DNA from 3 places in the Streptomyces sp. SudanB5_2050 genome. Region 2 is predicted to be linked to each of the others. Evidence: riboswitches for the same ligand, from Rfam matches in the RefSeq annotation. Region 2 holds a riboswitch; each other region holds the start of a gene.
What was found. Region 2 has a riboswitch for cobalamin ahead of ACFZP7_RS11145 (prenyltransferase/squalene oxidase repeat-containing protein). Riboswitches for the same ligand answer to the same signal wherever they lie in the genome.
Positions count from the first base shown of each region.

Region 1: it holds a riboswitch for cobalamin, as region 2 does, so the genes downstream of both, ACFZP7_RS02185 (ABC transporter substrate-binding protein) here and ACFZP7_RS11145 (prenyltransferase/squalene oxidase repeat-containing protein) in region 2, are expected to answer to the same signal.
Region 3: it holds a riboswitch for cobalamin, as region 2 does, so the genes downstream of both, ACFZP7_RS02200 (hypothetical protein) here and ACFZP7_RS11145 (prenyltransferase/squalene oxidase repeat-containing protein) in region 2, are expected to answer to the same signal.

Region 1 is NZ_OZ186760.1:576,355-582,811, forward strand. Features, by position in the region: gene ACFZP7_RS02160 (hypothetical protein) at 1-11, opposite strand, end outside; gene ACFZP7_RS02165 (flavin-containing monooxygenase) at 147-1,949, opposite strand; gene ACFZP7_RS02170 (SMP-30/gluconolactonase/LRE family protein) at 2,126-3,151, shown strand; gene ACFZP7_RS02175 (TetR family transcriptional regulator) at 3,161-3,754, opposite strand; gene ACFZP7_RS02180 (alpha/beta fold hydrolase) at 3,850-4,719, opposite strand; cobalamin riboswitch at 4,785-4,992, shown strand; gene ACFZP7_RS02185 (ABC transporter substrate-binding protein) at 5,035-6,069, shown strand; gene ACFZP7_RS02190 (FecCD family ABC transporter permease) at 6,066-6,457, shown strand, end outside.
Region 2 is NZ_OZ186760.1:2,486,687-2,493,143, reverse strand. Features, by position in the region: gene ACFZP7_RS11160 (ABC transporter ATP-binding protein) at 1-210, opposite strand, end outside; gene ACFZP7_RS11155 (energy-coupling factor transporter transmembrane component T) at 207-1,409, opposite strand; gene ACFZP7_RS11150 (SCO2322 family protein) at 1,396-2,052, opposite strand; gene ACFZP7_RS11145 (prenyltransferase/squalene oxidase repeat-containing protein) at 2,049-3,329, opposite strand; cobalamin riboswitch at 3,437-3,587, opposite strand; gene ACFZP7_RS11140 (TetR family transcriptional regulator) at 3,578-4,282, opposite strand; gene ACFZP7_RS11135 (glycosyltransferase family 4 protein) at 4,477-5,898, shown strand; gene ACFZP7_RS11130 (class I SAM-dependent methyltransferase) at 5,892-6,457, shown strand, end outside.
Region 3 is NZ_OZ186760.1:583,391-589,847, forward strand. Features, by position in the region: gene ACFZP7_RS02190 (FecCD family ABC transporter permease) at 1-94, shown strand, start outside; gene ACFZP7_RS02195 (ABC transporter ATP-binding protein) at 91-969, shown strand; gene ACFZP7_RS02200 (hypothetical protein) at 1,017-1,475, opposite strand; cobalamin riboswitch at 1,538-1,664, opposite strand; gene pcaD (3-oxoadipate enol-lactonase) at 1,690-2,517, opposite strand; gene ACFZP7_RS02210 (LysR family transcriptional regulator) at 2,618-3,565, shown strand; gene ACFZP7_RS02215 (FAD-dependent monooxygenase) at 3,573-5,069, opposite strand; gene ACFZP7_RS02220 (TetR family transcriptional regulator) at 5,282-5,881, shown strand; gene ACFZP7_RS02225 (dihydrodipicolinate synthase family protein) at 5,951-6,457, opposite strand, start outside.

The DNA of each region.
Region 1 (6,457 bases), 1.9 Mb from region 2:
ACCGTTGCCATGCCCAGGACGTTACGGGGCACCACTGACAACGGCCCGGCCGTGACCGGCGCCGGTGTGGGGTGGCCGTCGCGGAGGAAGCGGTTCGGGCCCCGGTGTCTGTACCCGTCGGCTCCCGTGGCGCGGGCGCGCCGGGCTCAACAGGGCCGCTCGGTATGGAGTACGTCGGACATGGACGTCTCGCGCCAGTGCCTCAGGAGATCGTGGAAGGCAGCCGCGCCGTGCGGGTAGGCGATCGGGGCGTTCGGCCGGCCACGTCCCTCACCGTTGTAGTACCCGGGTGTGCACTCGGCGTGGAACCACTCGTGGTCGGGCGCGCCCTCGGCCAGGACCGCGAGCCAGGCGTCCTCGGCCTCGCGGGACGGTTCGATGACCGCGCCCCGGGCTTCGGCCGCCGCGACGAGGGCCGCCGCGTGCGCCGCGTGCTCGTCCAGCACGTGCGTGAAGTTGACGCTGCTCGCGCTCTGGGTGGCCCCCAGCTGGATCAGGTTCGGGAATCCGTTGCTGGTGAGGCCGTGCAGGGACCGCGGCCCGCGTCGCTTCAGCGCGTCCAGCAAGTGGACGCCGTCGCGGCCACGGACCGGCAGCTTCCCGGAGTGGACGCCGGAGACTCCGACCGAGAAGCCGGTGGCGAAGACCAGGCAGTCGAGTGCGTACTCGGTGTCGCCCACCACGACACCGTGCTCGGTCATCCGCTCGATGCCGTGCGTGTCCGCGGTGTCGACCAGGGTGACGTTGTCGCGGTTGAACGTCTGCAGATAGGTGTCGGAGAACGTGGGGCGCTTGCAGGCGTACCGGTACCAGGGCTTGAGCTTCTCCGCGGTGTCCGCGTCGGCGACGATCCGCTCGACGCGGGCGCGGACCTCGTTCATCTTCCGCGCGTCCGCGACCTCGTAGGCCGCTTCGTACGCCTGCCGGTCCGCGGGGCGGCGGAAGCTCGGCAGGAGTTTCTCCAGCAGGCCGGCCGTCTCGGTCCACCGGTCCGCCACCAGGTCGTGCTCCACGGTCTCGCCGGAGACGATGCGCAGGAAGTTGTCGCGGCGTTCGCGCGCCCAGCCGTCGTGATCGGCGCCCACGTCCCGCGCGGTGGTACGCCGGTTGGCGCGCACGTCCACGGTGGAGGGGGTGCGCTGGAAGACGTAGACGTGCCCCGCGTCCTCGGCGAGCTTCGGGATGACCTGGACGCCGGTGGCGCCCGTGCCGACGACGCCGACGCGTTTGTCCGCCAGGCCGGTCAGACCTCCGTCCGGGGTCCCGCCGGTGTAGCCGTAGTCCCAGCGCGACGTGTGGAAGGTGTGCCCCTGGAAGTTCTCGATGCCGGGGATGCCGGGGAGTTTCAGCTCGGTGAGGGTGCCGGTCGCCGTGATGACGTACGTGGCGCGGAACTCGTCGCCGCGGTCGGTCGTCACGAGCCAGTTCCGCGCGTTGTCGTCCCAGGTCAAGGACGTCACGGACGTCGAGAAGAGGGCGTCGGCGCCGAGGTCGAACTTCTCCGCGATCCGTACCGCGTGGCGGCGGATCTCCTCCCCGGGGGCGTACTTCCACTCCGGGACGTAGCCGGTCTCGTCGAGCATCGGCAGATACACGTGGGACTCGATGTCGCAGTGGATGCCCGGGTACCGGTTCCAGTACCAGGTTCCGCCGAAGTCACCGCCCTTCTCCACGATCCGGACCCGCCGTACGCCCTGCTGACGCAACCGCGCGCCCGCCAGGATGCCGCCGAATCCCCCACCGACGACGGCGACGTCCACGTCGTCCCGCAGGGGTTCGCGCGCTTCTGTCGCCACCGCATACGGATCGTCGGCGTAGTAGCCGTACTCGGCGTCGGCGGCGAGGTACTGCCGAGTGCCGTCGGGGCGTACGCGCCGCTCCCTCTCCACCCGGTAGCGCCGCCTCAACTCGGCCGGCGCCTCGGGGGAAGTTGCATCCGGATACGTCATGTGGGGGGACCTCTGTCCTTCCGGTTCGGTGCGAGGGAGTCGCGCTCGGTCCGGCAAAAGCACGGCGGTACTGCGGACTTGAGCCAGCGTGCACTACCGTAGCAACAACCGGACAGCACTGTCCGGATGCGATGCGGACAGCTTCCGCAAATTTTCGGACAGGAAGAGTGACCCCCATGCGACGACTCCCGATCCGATCCCTCACCGGCCTCGCCGCGATCGGCCTGCTGGCCGTCACCGGCTGCGGCGGGGACACCCGCGCCGGCGGCCCGCATGACGCCGCCGCCACCGGCGCGGGCCGGACCATCCGCGCCCAGGAGGTGATGCGGCTGACCGAGGCGCACCCCGAGACGGGCATGACCCTGCTCGAGGGCCCCACCTTCGACGCGAACGGCGCACTGGTCGTCGTCGACGTCACGGCTCCGGCCGGCAAGCCCAAGGTGCTGCGCGTCGACGTGAGGAAGAAGACCTCGCGCCCGCTCCACACCGACGATCGCGGCGCCTACACCTCGGCCCAGTACAGCCCCTACGACGGGCGCATCTACCTCACCGACTTCTCCCACGGCGAGATCGTCAGCCTGGCACCCGACGGGAGCGACCCGCGGACCTTCTTCTCCGGCCGGGTCGACGGAGCCCCGATGAACCCCGACGACCTCGCCTTCGACCAGGACGGCGACCTGTACATCAGCGACTCGCGCGGCATGTCGGAGGGAGAAGCAGTCGGGCGCGTGGTGCGCATCGACCGCGAGGGGAGGAACGCCACCGTCCTGGCGGGTGGACTGGCGGCCCCGAACGGCATCTCGTTCGACTCCGAGTACCGCGGCCTGTGGGTCAGCGAACTCACCCAGAACCGTGTGTCCTACCTGCTGCTCGACGACCGAGGCGGTGTCGCCTCACAGCACACGGCCATCCGGGTGGACGGCGGCATCGCCCAGACCGACTCGATCGCCGTCGACGCGGACGGCAACCTCTACCAGGCCCTGCACGGCCGGCCCGCCATGGCGGTGTACGACCGCCACGGGGAACGCCTGGCGACCGTCGAGGTCCCCGCCCGCGCCGCCGACGGGCTCGAATCGGCGACCAACGTGGCCATCACGCCCGGAGGGACCAAGGCGTACATGACCGTCAGCGGGCCGGCCGGAGGGTACCTGTACTCCTTCGACGCGCCGGCGGAAGGCGTCCGTCAGTCCAACGGCGGCTGACCGCGCTGTTCACTCGCCGAAGGGGCGCACCGGTCCCACCTCGACACCGAGGAGTCGCCAGGCCGCCATCGCCCGGCGTTCCCGCAGCTCACGGGTGGGGCCGATGACGGCACCCGAGACCATGGCGACGGCGATCATGAGGTCGTCCTTCGCCGTGGCCAGGCGGTGGCCGTCCGGCAACCGCGCCCGCAGCGCCCGCTCGACCCGGGCCGCCAGGCCCGCGGCGTACTCGGGGACGGCGGAACCACCGGCCGCTCCGTCGGCGTGCAGCAGACTGATGAAGGCCGCCGACTCGGTCTGGTGCCAGGTCAGGACACCGAGGAGCTGGGCGATGTCCATGTCCGGCGCCGCCGCCGCCTGTTCGATCTGACGGACGTTCTCGTCCAGGACCGCCGTGGCGACGGCCGCCCGGTCGGGAAAGTGCCGGTAGAGAACCCCCTGTCCCACGCCGGCCCGGCGCGCGATCGCGGACATGGGTGCGTCGAGGCCGTGCTCGGCGTAGATCTCGCGCGCGGCGGCGACGAGGGCGGCCCGGTTGCGCGCGGCGACCCGGGGCCCGTCATTGGCGGGCCGTCGCTCGTCGGGCGGGGATGGCTGGGTCACCCCCAGAGCGTATCGCCCGAGCACGGTGCCCCCCCCCTGGCCCCCGCCCCCCTGCATCGCCCTGCCCCGCTGCCGTGTCGCCGGTCAGCGGTGGCTCACGAGGCTCCGTCGAGGACCTGGCGCAGTCGATGCGCGAACTCGTCCGGCTTCCCGGGATAGCCGAACTCCCCGTCGCAGAAACCGCCGTGATGGCTCGGGAACACCGTCACCCGCTGCCCGAGCAGCTCGGCGATCGCGACGGAGGTGCGTCCGGTCAGCGTGTCGCCGGTCTCCTCGCCCACGGCGATCACGACGCGGGTGGGCGCGGCGGCGATCGCGTCGGTGTCCGGCCGGTAGCCGCTGACCGCCCACGACCGGTCGGACAGCAGCGGATCGTCGCGCGAGCCGTCGTCCTCGACGGGCATCCCGATCGCGGCGGGATCCGCCTCCGCCTGGGCGAAGTACGCGTCGGTGAACTCGCCCCGCCAGGAGGTCATGGCCACGAACGCGGCCATCCCGGCGCCCCACCCCCGCTTCTCGTAGGTCTCCCGGACCCCGGCCCGCGCCCGCTCGGCCGCCGAACGGTCCGGTGTCAGGGTGATGAGCGGCGGTTCGTGCGCGACCAGTGTGGTCACGTCCTCGGGGTACCTCTCCACGACCGCGAGCGCGGTGACCGCTCCGCCGCTGCTGGCGAACATCTCCACCGGCCCGGCTCCCAGCGCCTCGACGACGGCGTGCACGTCGGCGGCTTGGGTCTGCGGCGTGTGGTCGACCCGCCCGTCCCTGCGCGTGCTGCGGCCGAGGCCGCGCGGGTCGTACGTGACCACGGTCCGCTCGGGGAAGCGTGCGGCGAGTGCGGCGAAGCCGGTGGCGTCCATGGGCTGCCCGATCATGAACAACGGCGGACGTCCGTCCGTGGTCGGCAGCGGTCCGCGGACGTCGTGGACGAGGTCCGCGCCGGCGGTCTCGAGTGTGTGGGTCTTCATACCTGTGCAGACCGGTCCCGCCCCGAAAACTCATCGGGGCACCTCCGGACCGTCCCCGTACGTCGTGGTAGCTTCCAGACGCCAGTCGAACTCGTGAACGCGGCGACGCGTGCACGGGTCAGGGAATCCGGTGAGAGTCCGGAACTGACGCGCAGCGGTGAGGGCGACGGGCGGGGCAGCAGCCACTGGACGACGGTCACGGCCGGGGTCCGGGAAGGCGCCTCGTCCGGGTGACCCCGAGTCCGAAGACCTGCTGGCACCCGACCGTCCGCACGGACCCCGCGTATGGGTCCCGACGTTGAGAAAGCCGGCACTGTGCGCCTGTCACGTCCCTCTCGCCGTTCCCTTCTGCTCCTGACCGGGCTGCTGCTGCTCACCGCGTGCGGTTCCGGCACCGGCTCGCCGGGCGAGTCCGCCGCCGACGGGGCGGGGGCCGTCACGTTCGACAACTGCGGGCGCGAGGTGACGGTCGCGGCTCCACCGAGGCGTGCCGTGTCCCTGAACCAGGGCACCACCGAGATCCTCCTCTCCCTCGGCCTGGCCGACCGCATGGCCGGGACCGCCACCTGGACCGACCCGGTCATGGACGGACTGCGGGGGGCCGACGCGAAGGTCCCCCGGCTCGCCGACGACCAGCCGTCGTTCGAGCGGGTCCTCGACAGCGAGCCGGACTTCGTGGCCGCCTCCTTCGCCTCCACCCTGGGCAAGGGCGGAGTGGCCACCCGCGAGCAGTTCGAGAAGCTCGGCGTGCCGACGTACCTGTCGCCCTCCGACTGCGAGGGCAAGGACAACAGCGGCGACGGTGACGGCTCGCGGACGGCGCCGCTGACCATGGAGACGGTCTACCGCGAGGTGCGGGAACTCGCCCGGGTCTTCGGGGTGGAGGACCGCGGTGAGAAGCTGGTCTCCGGGCTGAAGAGCCGGGTCGCGAAGGCCACGTCCGGGATCCGCGCCGGGAACACCACCGTCCTGTACTGGTTCGCGAACCAGGAGTCCCCCTACATGGCGGGCTGCTGCGGCGCGCCCGGCATCGTCACCCGCGCGCTCGGCGCCGAGAACGTCTTCGACGACAGCACGCGGGAATGGCCGCAGATCAACTGGGAGACCGTGGCCGACCGCGACCCCGATGTCCTGGTCCTCGGTGACCTCACCCGCAAGTCGCAGACCGCCGAGTCCGCCGCGAAGAAGATCGCCTTCCTGGAGTCGAATCCCGTGACGAGGAACATGACGGCCGTGCGGGAGAAGCGGTACGTGCTGCTCAGCGGGCAGGCCATGAATCCGACGATCCGCACCGTGGAGGGCGTGGAGAAGGTGGCCACGGCACTGCGCCGGTACGGGCTCGACCGATGACCACTCCCCTGCGGTCCTCCCCGGTCCGCCCGGCGTGCGGCGCGGCGGGTGGGCTGCGCCTCGCGGCCGGCCTCGGCAGCGGGCTGGCGGTGCTCGCCGTGTCCGTCGCCGTGGCCGTCACCATCGGCCCGGCCGACATCGGAGTGGGCGACGCCTGGTCCGTGGTCGCCTCCCGTCTGGGCTGGGCCACGACCGATCTCACACCGATCCGCGAGGGCATCGTCTGGAATCTCCGGCTGCCGCGCACCCTCCTCGCGGCGGTGTGCGGGGCCGGACTCGCGGTGTGCGGCGCGGTGATGCAGTCCCTGCTGCGCAATCCGCTCGCCGACCCCTTCGTCCTGGGCGTCTCCTCCGGGGCGTCGACCGGCGCGGTGGCCGTGATCGTGCT
Region 2 (6,457 bases):
GCGGCCCGCGACCGTGACCCGGCCGCTCAGGGTGCCGCCGGTGAAGTGCGGCACGAGGCCGCTGACCGCGCCGAGCACGGTGGACTTGCCGACCCCGGACGGGCCCGCCAGCAGGACGAGTTCGCCCTCGGGGACCTCGAAGTCGATGCCGCGGACGGTGGGTTCGGCCGCACCGTCGTACGTGACCGACACCTCCTCGAAACGGATCACGACGGCTCCTTGGCGGGCTTGGTGGCGGGCTTGGTGGCGGGTGCGGGTGCGGGTGCGGGTGCGCGTGCGGCTGCGGGCTCGGGTGCGGGGGTGACGAACGCCGGGAGCAGGCCGACGAGTACGGCGGCCGCCGGCCACAGGGGGAGGGACGGCGCGACCAGCGGGACCACGCCGGGGTGCAGGGCGGCCGGGTCGCGGGCGGCGGCGAGGAACAGCAGCGCCGCGACCGCCGCGCCGGAGGCGGTGACCAGCCAGGCCCGGGCGTCCCAGCGGTCCGGGCGGTAGCGGGTGCGGACGGTTCGGCGACCGCCGAGCCACAGTCCGGCGAGGGCGGCGGCGACCCCGATCAGGAGCACCGGGACGCCGTACGTCCCGCCCGCGGCGGTCAGCAGCCCGTACGTCCCCGCGCACACGCCGAGCAGGCCGGTGAGGGTGAGCGCGGCGGTGGTACGGCGTACGGCGGCCGGGACCCGCGCGGTACGGCCGTAACCGCGGGCGTCCATCGCGGCGGCGAGGGCGACGGAGCGCTCCAGCGCGCCCTCCAGGACCGGGAGCCCGACCTGGAGCAGGCCCCTCACGCCCCTGTCCGGGCGGCCCCTGAGACGGCGGGCGGCACGCAGGCGCTGGACGTCGGCGATGAGGTTCGGCGCGAAGGTGAGGGCGACGACGACCGCGACACCCATCTCGTACAGGGCGCCGGGGAGGGACTTGAGGAGGCGGGTGGGGTTGGCGAGGGCGTTGGCGGCGCCTACGCAGATGAGCAGGGTGGCGAGCTTCATCGCGTCGTACAGGGCGAAGGTGAGGCCCTCGGCGGTGACCCGGCCGCCGAGGCGGATGCCCTGCGCCCAGTCGGGGAGGGGGACTTCGGGGAGGGTGAGGAGGGTGTGGGTGCCGGGGATGGGGGAGCCGAGGACCGTGGTGAACAGGAGGCGGATGAGGAGGACCGCGAGGGCGAGCTTGACGAAGGCGCCGTAGGAGCGGGACCAGGGGGCGTGGGGGCGGCGGGCGACGACCACGTAGGCGGAGACGGCGATGAGGAGGGCGAGCAGAAGGGGGTTGGTGGTGCGGGTGGCGGCGGTGCCGAGGGCCAGCGCCCACAGCCACCAGGCGCCGGGGTGGAGGGCCCCGAGGCGCTGATCGCGCGGGGGGACCCCCCTCACCCTCGTGACACGGTTCCTCGCAGGGTCAGTCGGTCGCATTCCTGCGCCGCCTCGCCTGCCAGGTCGCCGCTCCGGCCAGGGCCGCCACGACGGCGATCCCCGCGTAGAGGCCGACCGACGGGCCGTCGTCGTCGTTCGCGTCGCCGGCGGCGGGCCGCTGCGTCGGGGTGGCCGTCGGGTCCTGCTCCGCCACCTGCTCCCCGCACCCCGACTCCGGGTATCCCGCGATCGCGCAGAGCAGGGCGCTGTTGTCGTAGCGCAGCGGGTCCGCCACCGCGGCCAGGGCGTCGGCCGTCGTCGCGTCGGGGGAGACCTGGGCGCAGGCCGTGCGCGCGGCCGGCGGGGTCTCGCCGGACGGGGCGTCGGACGCCGTGCCGAAGTCGAGGACCAGGGCGACGCGCTTGGTGCCCTCCTTCGCCGGTGTCTTCGCGCAGATCGACGCGAAGTCCGCCGTGCCGCGGGGCCGGGCCGCGTCCTGGGAGTCGGCGCTCACCGCGAAGCGGAAGCCCTGGACGTCGCCGTCGGAGGGGCGGGCGAGGGACGGGCCCTGGGTGGCATAGACCCATGTGTCGCCGTCGCGGTCCCAGAAGGACCAGTAGCGGTAGCCGGCGGCCTGCGCCTGGCCGGCGGTCCCGATCAGCACGAACGCGGCCAGGACGAGGAGTACGACGCGGCGGGTCACGGCTGCTGCTTCTTGGTGCGGCCGCTGAGCAGGAAGCCGATGCCGATGCCGAAGACCAGGCAGACGCCGACGAACCACCAGACGCCGAAGCCGGAGTCGCCGTCCTCCTGCTGGTCGTTCTGGTCCTTCTGGTCCTTCCCGTCCTCGTCGCTCGCGGTCGCGGAGTCCTCGGCCGACACCCCCTGCGGGGCCGGCCCGGTCGCGTTCAGCGCCGCCACCAGGTCCGTGCCGCCGAAGTCGCGCGGGTCGGTGCCCGTGGCGTGCGCGGCGAGGATCAGCTGGGCGTAGGCGGCCGGGCCGCTCTCCCCGGCCCACTTCGCGGCGTTCTTCTCCAGCCAGGCCAGCGGCTTCGCCGCCTTGTCCTTGCCGCCCTGCGCGGCGAGCGCGACGACCGCGTCGGCGGTGTTGCCGTAGTCGGGCTGCTCGGCGGAGCCGCCGAGGGCGGACGTGAGGTGCCCGTCCTTCGCGAGGGCGCCGGCGAGGTAGGCGGCGCCGTTCGCGGCGGCCTGCTCGCGGGTGGGCTCGTCCGAGGCCGTGCAGGTGGCGTCGGCGGTCTTCTCGCCGGCCTCGGCGACCAGGCCCTTGCCGAGCGCGCCGAGCACGCCCGCCGCGGTCGCGTCCGCGTTGGCGACCGGCTTGCCGTCCTGGTCCGGGTACCCGAAGGCGCCGCCGTCCCCGGCGCAGGGCAGGGCGGCCGCCAGCAGGGCGTCGTACGGGGACTTGCCGCCCTTCTTCACGGTGCCCGGGTCGGTCTCGGTGGCGGCGAGGGCGCCGATGACGACGGAGGTGGAGTTGGCCTCGCTGGGGCTGCCGGGGGTGTAGCCCCAGCCGCCGTCCGCGTTCTGCACGGACTTCAGCCAGCCGAGGGCCTCCTCGACGGCGTCGCCGTGCCCGCCGACGGCCCACAGCGCCTGGACGGCGGCGGCCGTGCTGTTGGTGTCGACCATGGTCTTGGCGTCGCACGCCTTGGCCGGGTCGGCGCGGAAGGGGGCGAAGGCGCCGTTGTCGCACTGCTGGTCGGTGAGCCACTTCACGGCCGACGACGAGGGGATCACGCCCGCCGTGTCCTGCGCGAGCAGCGCGAGGGACTGCCGCCAGACGCCGTCGTACTGGGGATCGGCGGACCCGTACAGGCCGTCGGTGCCGCCGGACTTGCCGGACGGGGCGGACGACGACGTGGACGGCGACGGGTCGGCGGCGACCGCGGGCGCGGCGGCGGCGCCGATCACGGCTATGGCGGCCAGAGCCGCGGCGCTGCTGCGACGGCGGACGTTCATGAGCGGCGGGTGCCTTTCCCTGCGCGGGGTCGGGCAGCACGGGCACTCCCGGGCGGCTCGGCCCCGTATGCCTCGACGGTGCCCGTGCGCCGGCGGGTGCCGGGCACGTGAGCCGGTCACGTCCGCGCGGGGCAGTCCGGCTCACCACCCGGAGCGTCCAGGGGCTCGGCGAGTGGCTCACGGTTGCGGGTCAGCGCCGGAATTGCACCGGCTTCCCCCCGTACGGGTGTGATGACGACGCGGCCACTTTACCCGGAGGCAACCGGCCCGGAACCGTGCGCCCGCTCACGCTCCCCGCCGCCCGCCGCGACGGGCTCCCCGGCCCCCGTCACGTCGATCAGCCGGCACACCGTCTCGATGTCCACCCCCACCTGCGCGATCGACGCGCGGCCGGACAGCCAGGCGATCAGGGTCGAGTGCCAGGTGTGCTCGATGACCCGGACCGCCGACAACTGCGCGGCCGTCGGGTTCTCCGGACCGCCCACGGCGTCCAGGATGATCGCCGTGGTCCGGCGCGAGACCTGGTCGACCTCCGGGGAGACGCTGCGGTCGGCGAAGGTCAGGGCGCGCGCCATCGCCTCGGCCAGTCGCGGCTCGCGTTGCAGCGCGCCGAAGGCCCGCATCAGGGTCCGCGCCACCCGGTCCGCGGCCGTCTCGCCACCCGGCGGGTTCCTGCGCAGCGTCGCGTGCAACTGCTCCAACTGGTCCTGCATGGTGGCCACCAGCAGGTGCACCTTGGACGGGAAGTAGCGGTAGAGCGTGCCGAGGGCGACCTGCGAGGACTCCGCGACCTCCCGCATCTGCACCGCCTCGAAACCGCCCCGGCAGGCGAGCCGGGCGGTCGCGTGCAGGATGCGGCGGCGCCGCTCGCGCTGCCGTTCGGTCAGGGGCGGGGCGGCGGAACGGTGCCCCGGAGGGGGCGCGACCGCTTCCGGATTGTCCACCTCGGTCACCTTCTCCCCGTCGTCCGGCCCGGCAGGGTGTCCGGCACCCGGGCGGGCCGTGGCGTGAATCACCTGATCCACTCGTCACAGCGTCCCTACCTGCCGGTAGATTCGGAGCCTCTGAACGATCAAGTCTGAAACTTGTTCTAGATTAACGTCCCGGCATAGGGTCGCGGGACAGTGCAGTGAGAAGGGGGCCCAGGGTGACCGCTGAGGCCAGTCGGACGGGTCCCCGTCCGGAGCCCGCCGCCGACGGCTTGCGACCGCTCCGCATCGCGCTCCTCACCTACAAGGGGAACCCGTTCTGCGGCGGCCAGGGCGTCTACGTCCGCCACCTCTCCCGCGAACTGGCCCGCCTCGGCCACCGGGTCGAGGTGATCGGCTCCCAGCCCTACCCCGTGCTCGACGACGGCCCGGACCACGGCCTCGGCGACCGGCTCTCCCTCACCGAGCTGCCCAGCCTCGACCTCTACCGCCAGCCCGACCCCTTCCGCACCCCGAAGCGCGACGAGTACCGCGACTGGATCGACGCGCTGGAGGTCGGCACCATGTGGACCGGCGGCTTCCCCGAGCCGCTGACCTTCTCCCTGCGGGCCCGCCGCCACCTGCGCGCCCGCCGCGGCGACTTCGACGTCGTCCACGACAACCAGACACTGGGGTACGGGCTGCTCGGCGACGTGGGCGCGCCCCTCGTCACCACCATCCACCACCCCATCACCGTCGACCGGCAGCTCGAACTCGACGCCGCCGACGGCTGGAAGCGCCGGTACTCGGTGCGCCGCTGGTACGCCTTCACCCGCATGCAGAAGCGCGTCGCCCGCCGCCTGCCGTCCGTGCTCACCGTCTCCGGCACCTCCCGCCAGGAGATCGTCGACCACCTCGGCGTACGCGGCGACCGCGTCCACGTCGTCCACATCGGCGCCGACACCGACCTGTTCTCGCCCGACCCGTCGGTGCCGAAGGTGCCGGGCCGGATCGTGACCACGTCCAGCGCGGACGTGCCCCTCAAGGGCCTGGTCTTCCTCGTCGAGGCGCTCGCCAAGGTGCGCACCGAGCAGCCCGCCGCCCACCTCGTCGTCGTCGGCAAGCGGCCCGCCGAGGGACCGGTCGCCCAGGCGATCGAGCGGTACGGCCTCGAAGGCGCCGTCGACTTCGTCAAGGGCATCACCGACGCCGAACTGGTCGACCTGGTGCGCTCGGCCGAGGTCGCCTGCGTGCCCTCCCTGTACGAGGGGTTCTCGCTGCCCGCCGCCGAGGCCATGGCGACCGGCACGGCGCTCCTCGCCACCACCGGCGGTGCCGTCCCGGAGGTCGCCGGACCCGACGGCGAGACCTGCCTCGCGGTGCCGCCGGGCGACGCGGGCGCCCTGGCCGCCGGACTGAACCGGCTGCTCGGCGACCGCGAACTGCGGGCCCGGCTCGGCACGGCCGGACGCGCCCGCGTCCTGCGGCACTTCACCTGGGCCCGCGCCGCCGAGGGCACGGCAGCCCGCTACCGCGAGGCCATCGGCCCCTCGGCCACCGCCCCCGGGGCCACCCCCGCCGCGGCCCCGACCGGCGACCGCGGCGCCCACCGCGACACCAGTGACACCGGCGTCTACCCCGAAAGCAGGGCCACGTGCTGACCGTCGACTTCTCCCGGTTCCCGCTCGCCCCCGGCGACCGCGTCCTGGACCTCGGCTGCGGCGCCGGCCGGCACGCCTTCGAGTGCTACCGGCGCGGCGCCCGGGTCGTCGCCCTGGACCAGAACGCCGAGGAGATCCGCGAGGTCGCCAAGTGGTTCGCGGCGATGGAGGAGGCCGGCGAGGCCCCGGCCGGCGCCACCGCCACCGCGATGGAGGGCGACGCCCTCGCCCTGCCCTTCCCGGACGAGTCCTTCGACGTCGTCATCATCTCCGAGGTGATGGAGCACATCCACGACGACAAGGGCGTCCTCGCCGAGATGGTCCGCGTCCTCAAGCCCGGCGGACGCATCGCGATCACCGTGCCCCGCTACGGCCCCGAGAAGGTCTGCTGGACCCTCTCCGACGCCTACCACGAGGTCGAGGGCGGCCACATCCGCATCTACAAGGCCGACCAGCTCCTCGCCCGCATCCGCGAGGCCGGCCTCAAGCCCTACGGCACCCACCACGCGCACGCGTTGCACTCGCCGTACTGGTGGCTGAAGTGCGCCTTCGGCGTCGA
Region 3 (6,457 bases), 1.9 Mb from region 2:
CGACCCCCAGGAGGTGCCGGTGGGAGTGGTGACCTCGCTGGTCGGGGTGCCGGCGTTCGTCCTGGTCCTGTACCGCACGAGGAGGGTGCGATGAAGTCCCGTACGGCGCGGCGCGACGACGGTGCCCGGCCGCCGCGCCCCGGACCGGCAGCCGCGGCCCAGGCACCCGACGGCGCCTCGCACACCGGGCGGCCCACCCTCGTCGCCGACCGTGTGAGCCGGGCCTTCGACGGCCGGCTGATCCTCGACGGCGTCAGCCTCGCCCCACGGCCCGGCTCCGTGACCGGCCTGCTCGGCCCCAACGGCTCGGGGAAGTCGACGCTGCTGCGGCTGCTGTCCGGCGTCCTCGCCCCCGCGTCCGGCGTCGTCACCCTCGACGGGCGTCCCCTCGGCGACTGGGGACGCCGTGCCGTGGCCCGGCGCGTGGCCGTCGTCGAGCAGCATGCCGACACCCTCGTCGAGCTGACCGTTCTCGACGTCGTACGCCTCGGGCGCATCCCGCACCGACGCGCATGGGCGTCCGCCGGCGACGCCGACGAGGACGCCGTGCGCACGGCGTTGAAGCGCACCGGTCTCACCGATCGCGCGGACCGGTTCTGGCACACGCTCTCCGGTGGCGAGCGCCAACGCGTGCAGATCGCCCGCGCCCTGGCCCAGGAGCCACGCGAGCTGCTGCTGGACGAACCCACCAACCACCTGGACGTCCAGCACCAGCTCGAACTGCTGAACCTCATCGCCGAGCTGCCCGTCACCAGCGTCGTCGCCCTGCACGACCTGAACCTGGCGGCCATGTACTGCGACCAGGTCGTCGTGCTCCGGCAGGGCCGGGTGGTCGCCGCCGGTCCCCCGGGCGACACGCTCACCGAGTCCCTGATCGCCGACGTCTACGGCGTGCGCGCCGAGGTCACCCGTCCCGGCCCCGACGACCGGCCGCACATCCGCTTCCTGGGCACGGTCGCGGTCAACTGACGTGCGACTGCTCCCCGTCCGGCCGTCCCGAGGCTTCATCCGTGCGGTCAGGGGACCCGGCGCCGCCTCGGTGGTGCGATGGAGTACAGGTCGAGGATGTCCGGCAACGGTGCCGCCCCCGGTCCGCCGGCGCGTACCCAGGCGGTGATGTCCTCGGTCGCGTCCGGGTCGTTGACCAGTCCGAGCCAGACGGGGCGGGCACCCGCGGCGCGGTGCTCGGCGGAAGGCTGCACGACGACGACGTTGGCGTGGTCGCAGACGTCCAGGCAGTCGGAGACGCGGACCGGCGCCGCCGTGCGCAGGCGTTCGATCTGGGCCGCGTGGTCGACTCCGGTCACCTTGGGGCTGCCGCAGCAGCAGTCGCGGCACACGACGATGCGGCACGGCACGGGGTCCGCCTGCGTTCCGGTCGTCGCGTCGTCCGTCGGCGTTCCCGTCGTCGCGTCGTCCGTCGGCGTTCCGGTCGTCGCGCAGTCCGCCGTTCGTCCGGTCGGCGTTGCGTGCATGGGGTGCCGTCCCTCTCTCCGGGGAGATCCGCCCCGGTGGTCCGTCGAGGAGGCGACCGCGTGAGTCTCCTGGCTCTCGGGTCGATGCTCGTCCCGGTCTTCCCACCCGCTGCCGGGCAGTGACCTGTCGGGACTCGCTCGCCGATCACAGTGGCGGGACCGCGCCGGATTCACACCGGCTTCCTCGTTCCGCCGTCGCCTTTGTCGTCGGCCATCATCCCATCGCGTGCTCGGAGCCCGACCGTTGCGTGAGGAACGCCACCACGGCGTCCAGGAACTCCGCCTGGGCTTCTACGTTGGCCATGTGCACCGTGGGCAGGACGGTGAGGCGAGCGCCGGGGACGGTGGCGGCGAGTTCCCTGCCGTGGTCGGCGGACGTGACGGTGTCGTGCTCGCCCGCGATGACCAGGGTCGGGCTGAGGATGAGTGCGGCGGTGCGGCGCAGGTCGTAGTCGCGCACCGCGGCCCAGCTTCCGGCCACGCCCTCGCGCCGCGTGGCGAGCAGGGTGCGGCGGAAGCCCTCGACGATCTCGTCGTCGCCCCGCAGCATGCGGGCCGGGAACCAGTTGTGCAGGAATTTCTCCGCGGTGGCCCGCATGTCGGGTGCTTCGAGCAGTTCGGCGATCGGCCGGTCCCACTGACGCGCCGGGCCGAGGTGCGCGGCGGTGTTGGAGAGCACCAGGCGGTCCACGCGCTCCGGGACGTGTATCCCCAGCCACTGCGCGACGATTCCCCCCAGCGACAGGCCGAGCACGTGCACCCGCTCCAGGCCCAGGGCGTCCAGCAGCTCCACCACGTCGCGCCCCAGCCGGTCCAGGGAGTACGGGCCGTTCGGGACGTCGGACGCGCCGTGGCCGCGGGCGTCGTAGCGCAGCAGACGGAAGTGCTCGGTCAGCGCCGGCACCTGACCGTCCCACATGTGGAGGTCGGTGCCGATGGAGTTCGAGAGCAGCAGCACCGGCTTGGTCTCGTCACCGTCGAAGCGGTAGGCGATGCGGACGCCGTCGCCGGTGGTGATGGCGGTGGGGGTCTGAGAAGTCATGTCGTCTCCCGTGATCCAGCGGCTTGTGCGCTCAGCCTAGGAACGGCGCTCGCAGGGTTCCATTACAAAGATCGGAAGAACCTTGTAGCTTCTGCGGACGATGTCGAACTTCACGCTCCATGAGTTGCAGTGCTTCAACGCCGTTGTGGTCCACGGCGGTTTCCAGGCGGCCGCCGAGCGGCTGCACCGCTCGCACCCCTCCGTCTTCGCGGCCGTCGCCAAGCTGGAGCGCCAGCTGGGGCTGGTCCTGCTGGACCGCTCGGGCTACCGGGTCGGGCTCACCGAGGCGGGGCGGGCCTTCCACCGCAAGGTCCGCCTGCTGCTGCACGAGGCCGAGGAACTGCGGACCTACGCCGCGCAGTTGGCGATGGGCGAGGAGGCCGAACTGCGCGTGGTGCTCGGCGACCTGTGCCCGCTTCCACCGGTGCTGGAGCTGCTGAGCCGTTTTTTCGCGCCGCGCCCGCAGACTCGGCTGCACCTGCAGTTCGAGACGGTCACCGGCCCCTGGGAGCGGCTGCTGGAGGACGAAGCCGACCTGATCGTGCACCGGGTTCCCAAGAGCGACGTGCGGATGGAGTGGATCGATCTCGGCCGCGTCGCGCTGGTCCCCGTCGTGGCGCCCGGTTTCCTGCCCTTCCCCGCGGACACCGACATCACACCGCAGCGGATGCAGGCCTTCACCCAGTGCGTGGTCCGGGATTCGGCGCGGCACCCGGCCGAGCAGGGCCATTTCCTGGTCGAGGGCGCGCCCCGGAGTTCCGTGCCGGACCACCTGATGAAGAAGGAGCTGATCCTGCACGGCATGGCGTGGGGGCACCTCCCGCGGTTCCTGATCGAGAGCGAGTTGCGTGACGGAACCCTGCTGTCCATCGCCGGACGGCACTTCCCCGGTGTGGTCGAGGAACTGTCGGCGGCTCGCCGGCGCGACCGGCCGCACGGGCCGGTCGCCGACCAGCTGTGGGACTTCCTGGCCCGCCACGCACCGCTCCTGCGGCCGGCGCTCGGCCGGGTGCCCGAGGCCGACGGAGCGCCGGAACGGCACAGGTGACCTCGCATCACCACGATCGTGACGGGGTGCCGCGGCGAGCCGCGGTACGTCCGGTCAGCGCCCGGACCACCGCCTCGTCGATGTCCGCCGTGTCCGCCCTCTCCGCCGCCCAGGCCACGTATCCGTCGGGCCGTACCAGGACGGTCGTCCGGCGGTCACCCGCCCAGCGCCCCACGGTCAGCCGGCCGTCATGGGCACCGGGACCCTCGTAGGCGCAGGGTGTGATGAGCACGAACCGGCCGCCGCGCAGCGCCTCGTGGAGCCGGCCGTCCCGCAGGGCGACGTCGGGGACGCGGGTGCCGGTGAGGCGGTGGGCGCCGCGAGGGGCGGGGTAGGCGTAACCGATCCCGGTGAGCTGCCCCAGGGCCTTGCGCCGGACGGGCGGGACCAGGTCGACGAACGCGGCGACCAGGGTGCGTACGGCGCGCAGCAGGGGGTTGCGCGCACGGGCCAGCCGGACCAGTCCCCCACTGCTGCGCAGCACGGCCCGGCCGACCGGGTGGCGTTCGGACTCGTAGCTGTCGAGGAGCCGTTCGGCCGCCCGCCCCTGGACGACGGCGGCGAGCTTCCAGCTCAGGTTGGCGGCGTCCTGGAGGCCGGTGTTCATGCCCTGCCCACCGGCCGGGGAGTGGATGTGCGCGGCGTCGCCGGCGAGGAAGACCCGTCCGACCCGGTAGCGCGGTGCCTGGCGTTCGTCACTGTGGAAACGGGAGAGCCAGCGAGCGTCGTGCATGCCGTAGTCGGTGCCCAGGGCACGGCGGGTGATCTCCCTGACCTCGTCCAGGTCGAGCGGGGCGTCGTCGGAGACCTCGTTGCGGCGGTTCCAGCCCATGACCCGGTACCAGCCGTCGCCGAAGGAGGCGATCATCGCGAAGGTGTCGCCACGCCCGTCGACGGTGAGGACCCCCTCGGGCTTCCGTGCGAGTCGGACGTCGGCCAGGATCAGCGACTTGATGACGGAGACACCGGGGAAGTCCAGGCCGATGGCCTCCCGCACGGCGCTGCGGTGACCGTCGGCGCCGACGACATAGGCCGCCCGGCGTGTGACGACCGTCCCGTCCGCGCCGCGCAGATCGAGGTCGACGCCCTCGTCGTCCTGCCGCAGCCCCACGACCTCGCTCTCGTACGCGAACTCGACCCCGGCGTCCCGGGCCCGCCGCTCCAGGAGCCGCTCGACCTCGTACTGCGGGGTGACGAGCAGGAAGGGGAAGCGCGAGGGCAGCGTGCTCAGATCGAGGGAGAGGTGACGGAAGAGGCGCAGGCCGGTGAGGGTGTCGCCGGTGGTGAGGAGTTCGTCGGCGAGGCCGCGGGCGTCGAGCTGCTCCAGGGTGCGGGCGTGCACCCCGAAGGCTCGGGAGAGGTTGCTGATGCCGCGCGGGCGCTTCTCGACGAGGGTCACGGCGACGCCGGCCGTGGCGAGGTCACCGGCGAGGAGGAGGCCGGTGGGGCCGGAGCCTACGACGATCACGGTGCGGTGGGTGGCGGTGCCGGCGGTGCCGTTCATGGGGCCTCCTGTTGCCGACGCGTCCTTGCCGACGCGTGCTTGCCCGATGTGTGCTTGCCATCGCTCGTTGACCAACAGCTGTTGACCAACACGCGTTGACCAACGCTTGTTGACGAAGATACCGAGACGCCGCAGCCGACGTCAACAACCGTTGGCACACACATGTTGGCGAACAGTTGTTGACCTACGCTCGTTGGCCTACGCTCGTTCCCGTGAACGGCAGCGACAGCACCTCCACGGTTTCCGGCTCCAGCGCCCCCCGACGCTCCGACGCCACCCGCGGCGCGATCCTCGCGGCGGCCCGCGAGCGCTTCGCGGCGGACGGCTACGAGCGAGCCACCATCCGCGCCATTGCCAAGGACGCGCACATCGACCCGTCGATGGTGATGCGGTACTTCCGGAACAAGGAGGGCCTGTTCGCGGCGGCCGTCGCCATCGACCTCCGCCTGCCGGACGTGAGCGGGGCGGACCGCCGGCCCGACGCGGGACGGATCCTCGTCGAGCACTTCCTCGACCTGTGGGAGGACAACGAGGTGCTCACCGCCCTGCTGCGGGTCGGTGCGACCAACCAGGCCGGGGCGGAGCGCATGCAGGGCATCCTGCGCGATCAGCTGCTGCCGGTCGCCCAGCAGGTGTGCCCCGACCCCGAGCAGGTCCCGACGCGGGCGGCACTCATGGCTTCACAGCTGCTGGGGCTGGCGCTCACCCGGTACGTACTGCGGTTGCCGCCGGCGGTGGGGCTGGCACGGGAGGAGATCGTCGCATGGCTGGCACCGACGATCCAGCGGTACCTGACCGCGCCCGCGCCCTGAGGATCGCGCCGGTCGCTCGCGCGCGTCCGGCCCGGAGGGGCCAGCACCCCGAGCACCCCGCGAAAACCGTCAGGTGTGGAGCCGGAGCTGCTCGACGACCGTGACGAGACGCGCGCGTTCCTCGGCGTTCAGGCCGCGCAGCGGCAGGGGGAGGTTGCGCCGGGCCGTCAGACCTAGGTGCGCGGCGGCCGCGGCGACGACCCGCAGGGAGCCGTGCCGGGCGAACAGGTCCCACAAGGGCTCAAGACGCCGGGACTCCTCGAGGGCCTGCCGGTGCATGCCGGCCTGGGCGGCGCGGGTGAGCGCGAGGGCCGGCTCGGGGAAGGTGCCGCCGATCACGGAGTACCAGGCGTCGCATCCGGCGTTCAGACCCCGGGCGGCGGCCGCGTCGCCACTGGTGCCGATCGTCACCGCGGCGGGCAGGAGCCGACGCAGGTGCTCGACACGGGCCCGGGCCCGGGCGGGGTCGGCGGGAAGCGGGGGGATCTTGAGGGACGCCACCCGCGGCAGCCGGGCCAGGCGCGCGTACAGCTCGTCGGTGAAGGCGAAGTGGGTGGTGCCGGGGTTGTCGTAGAT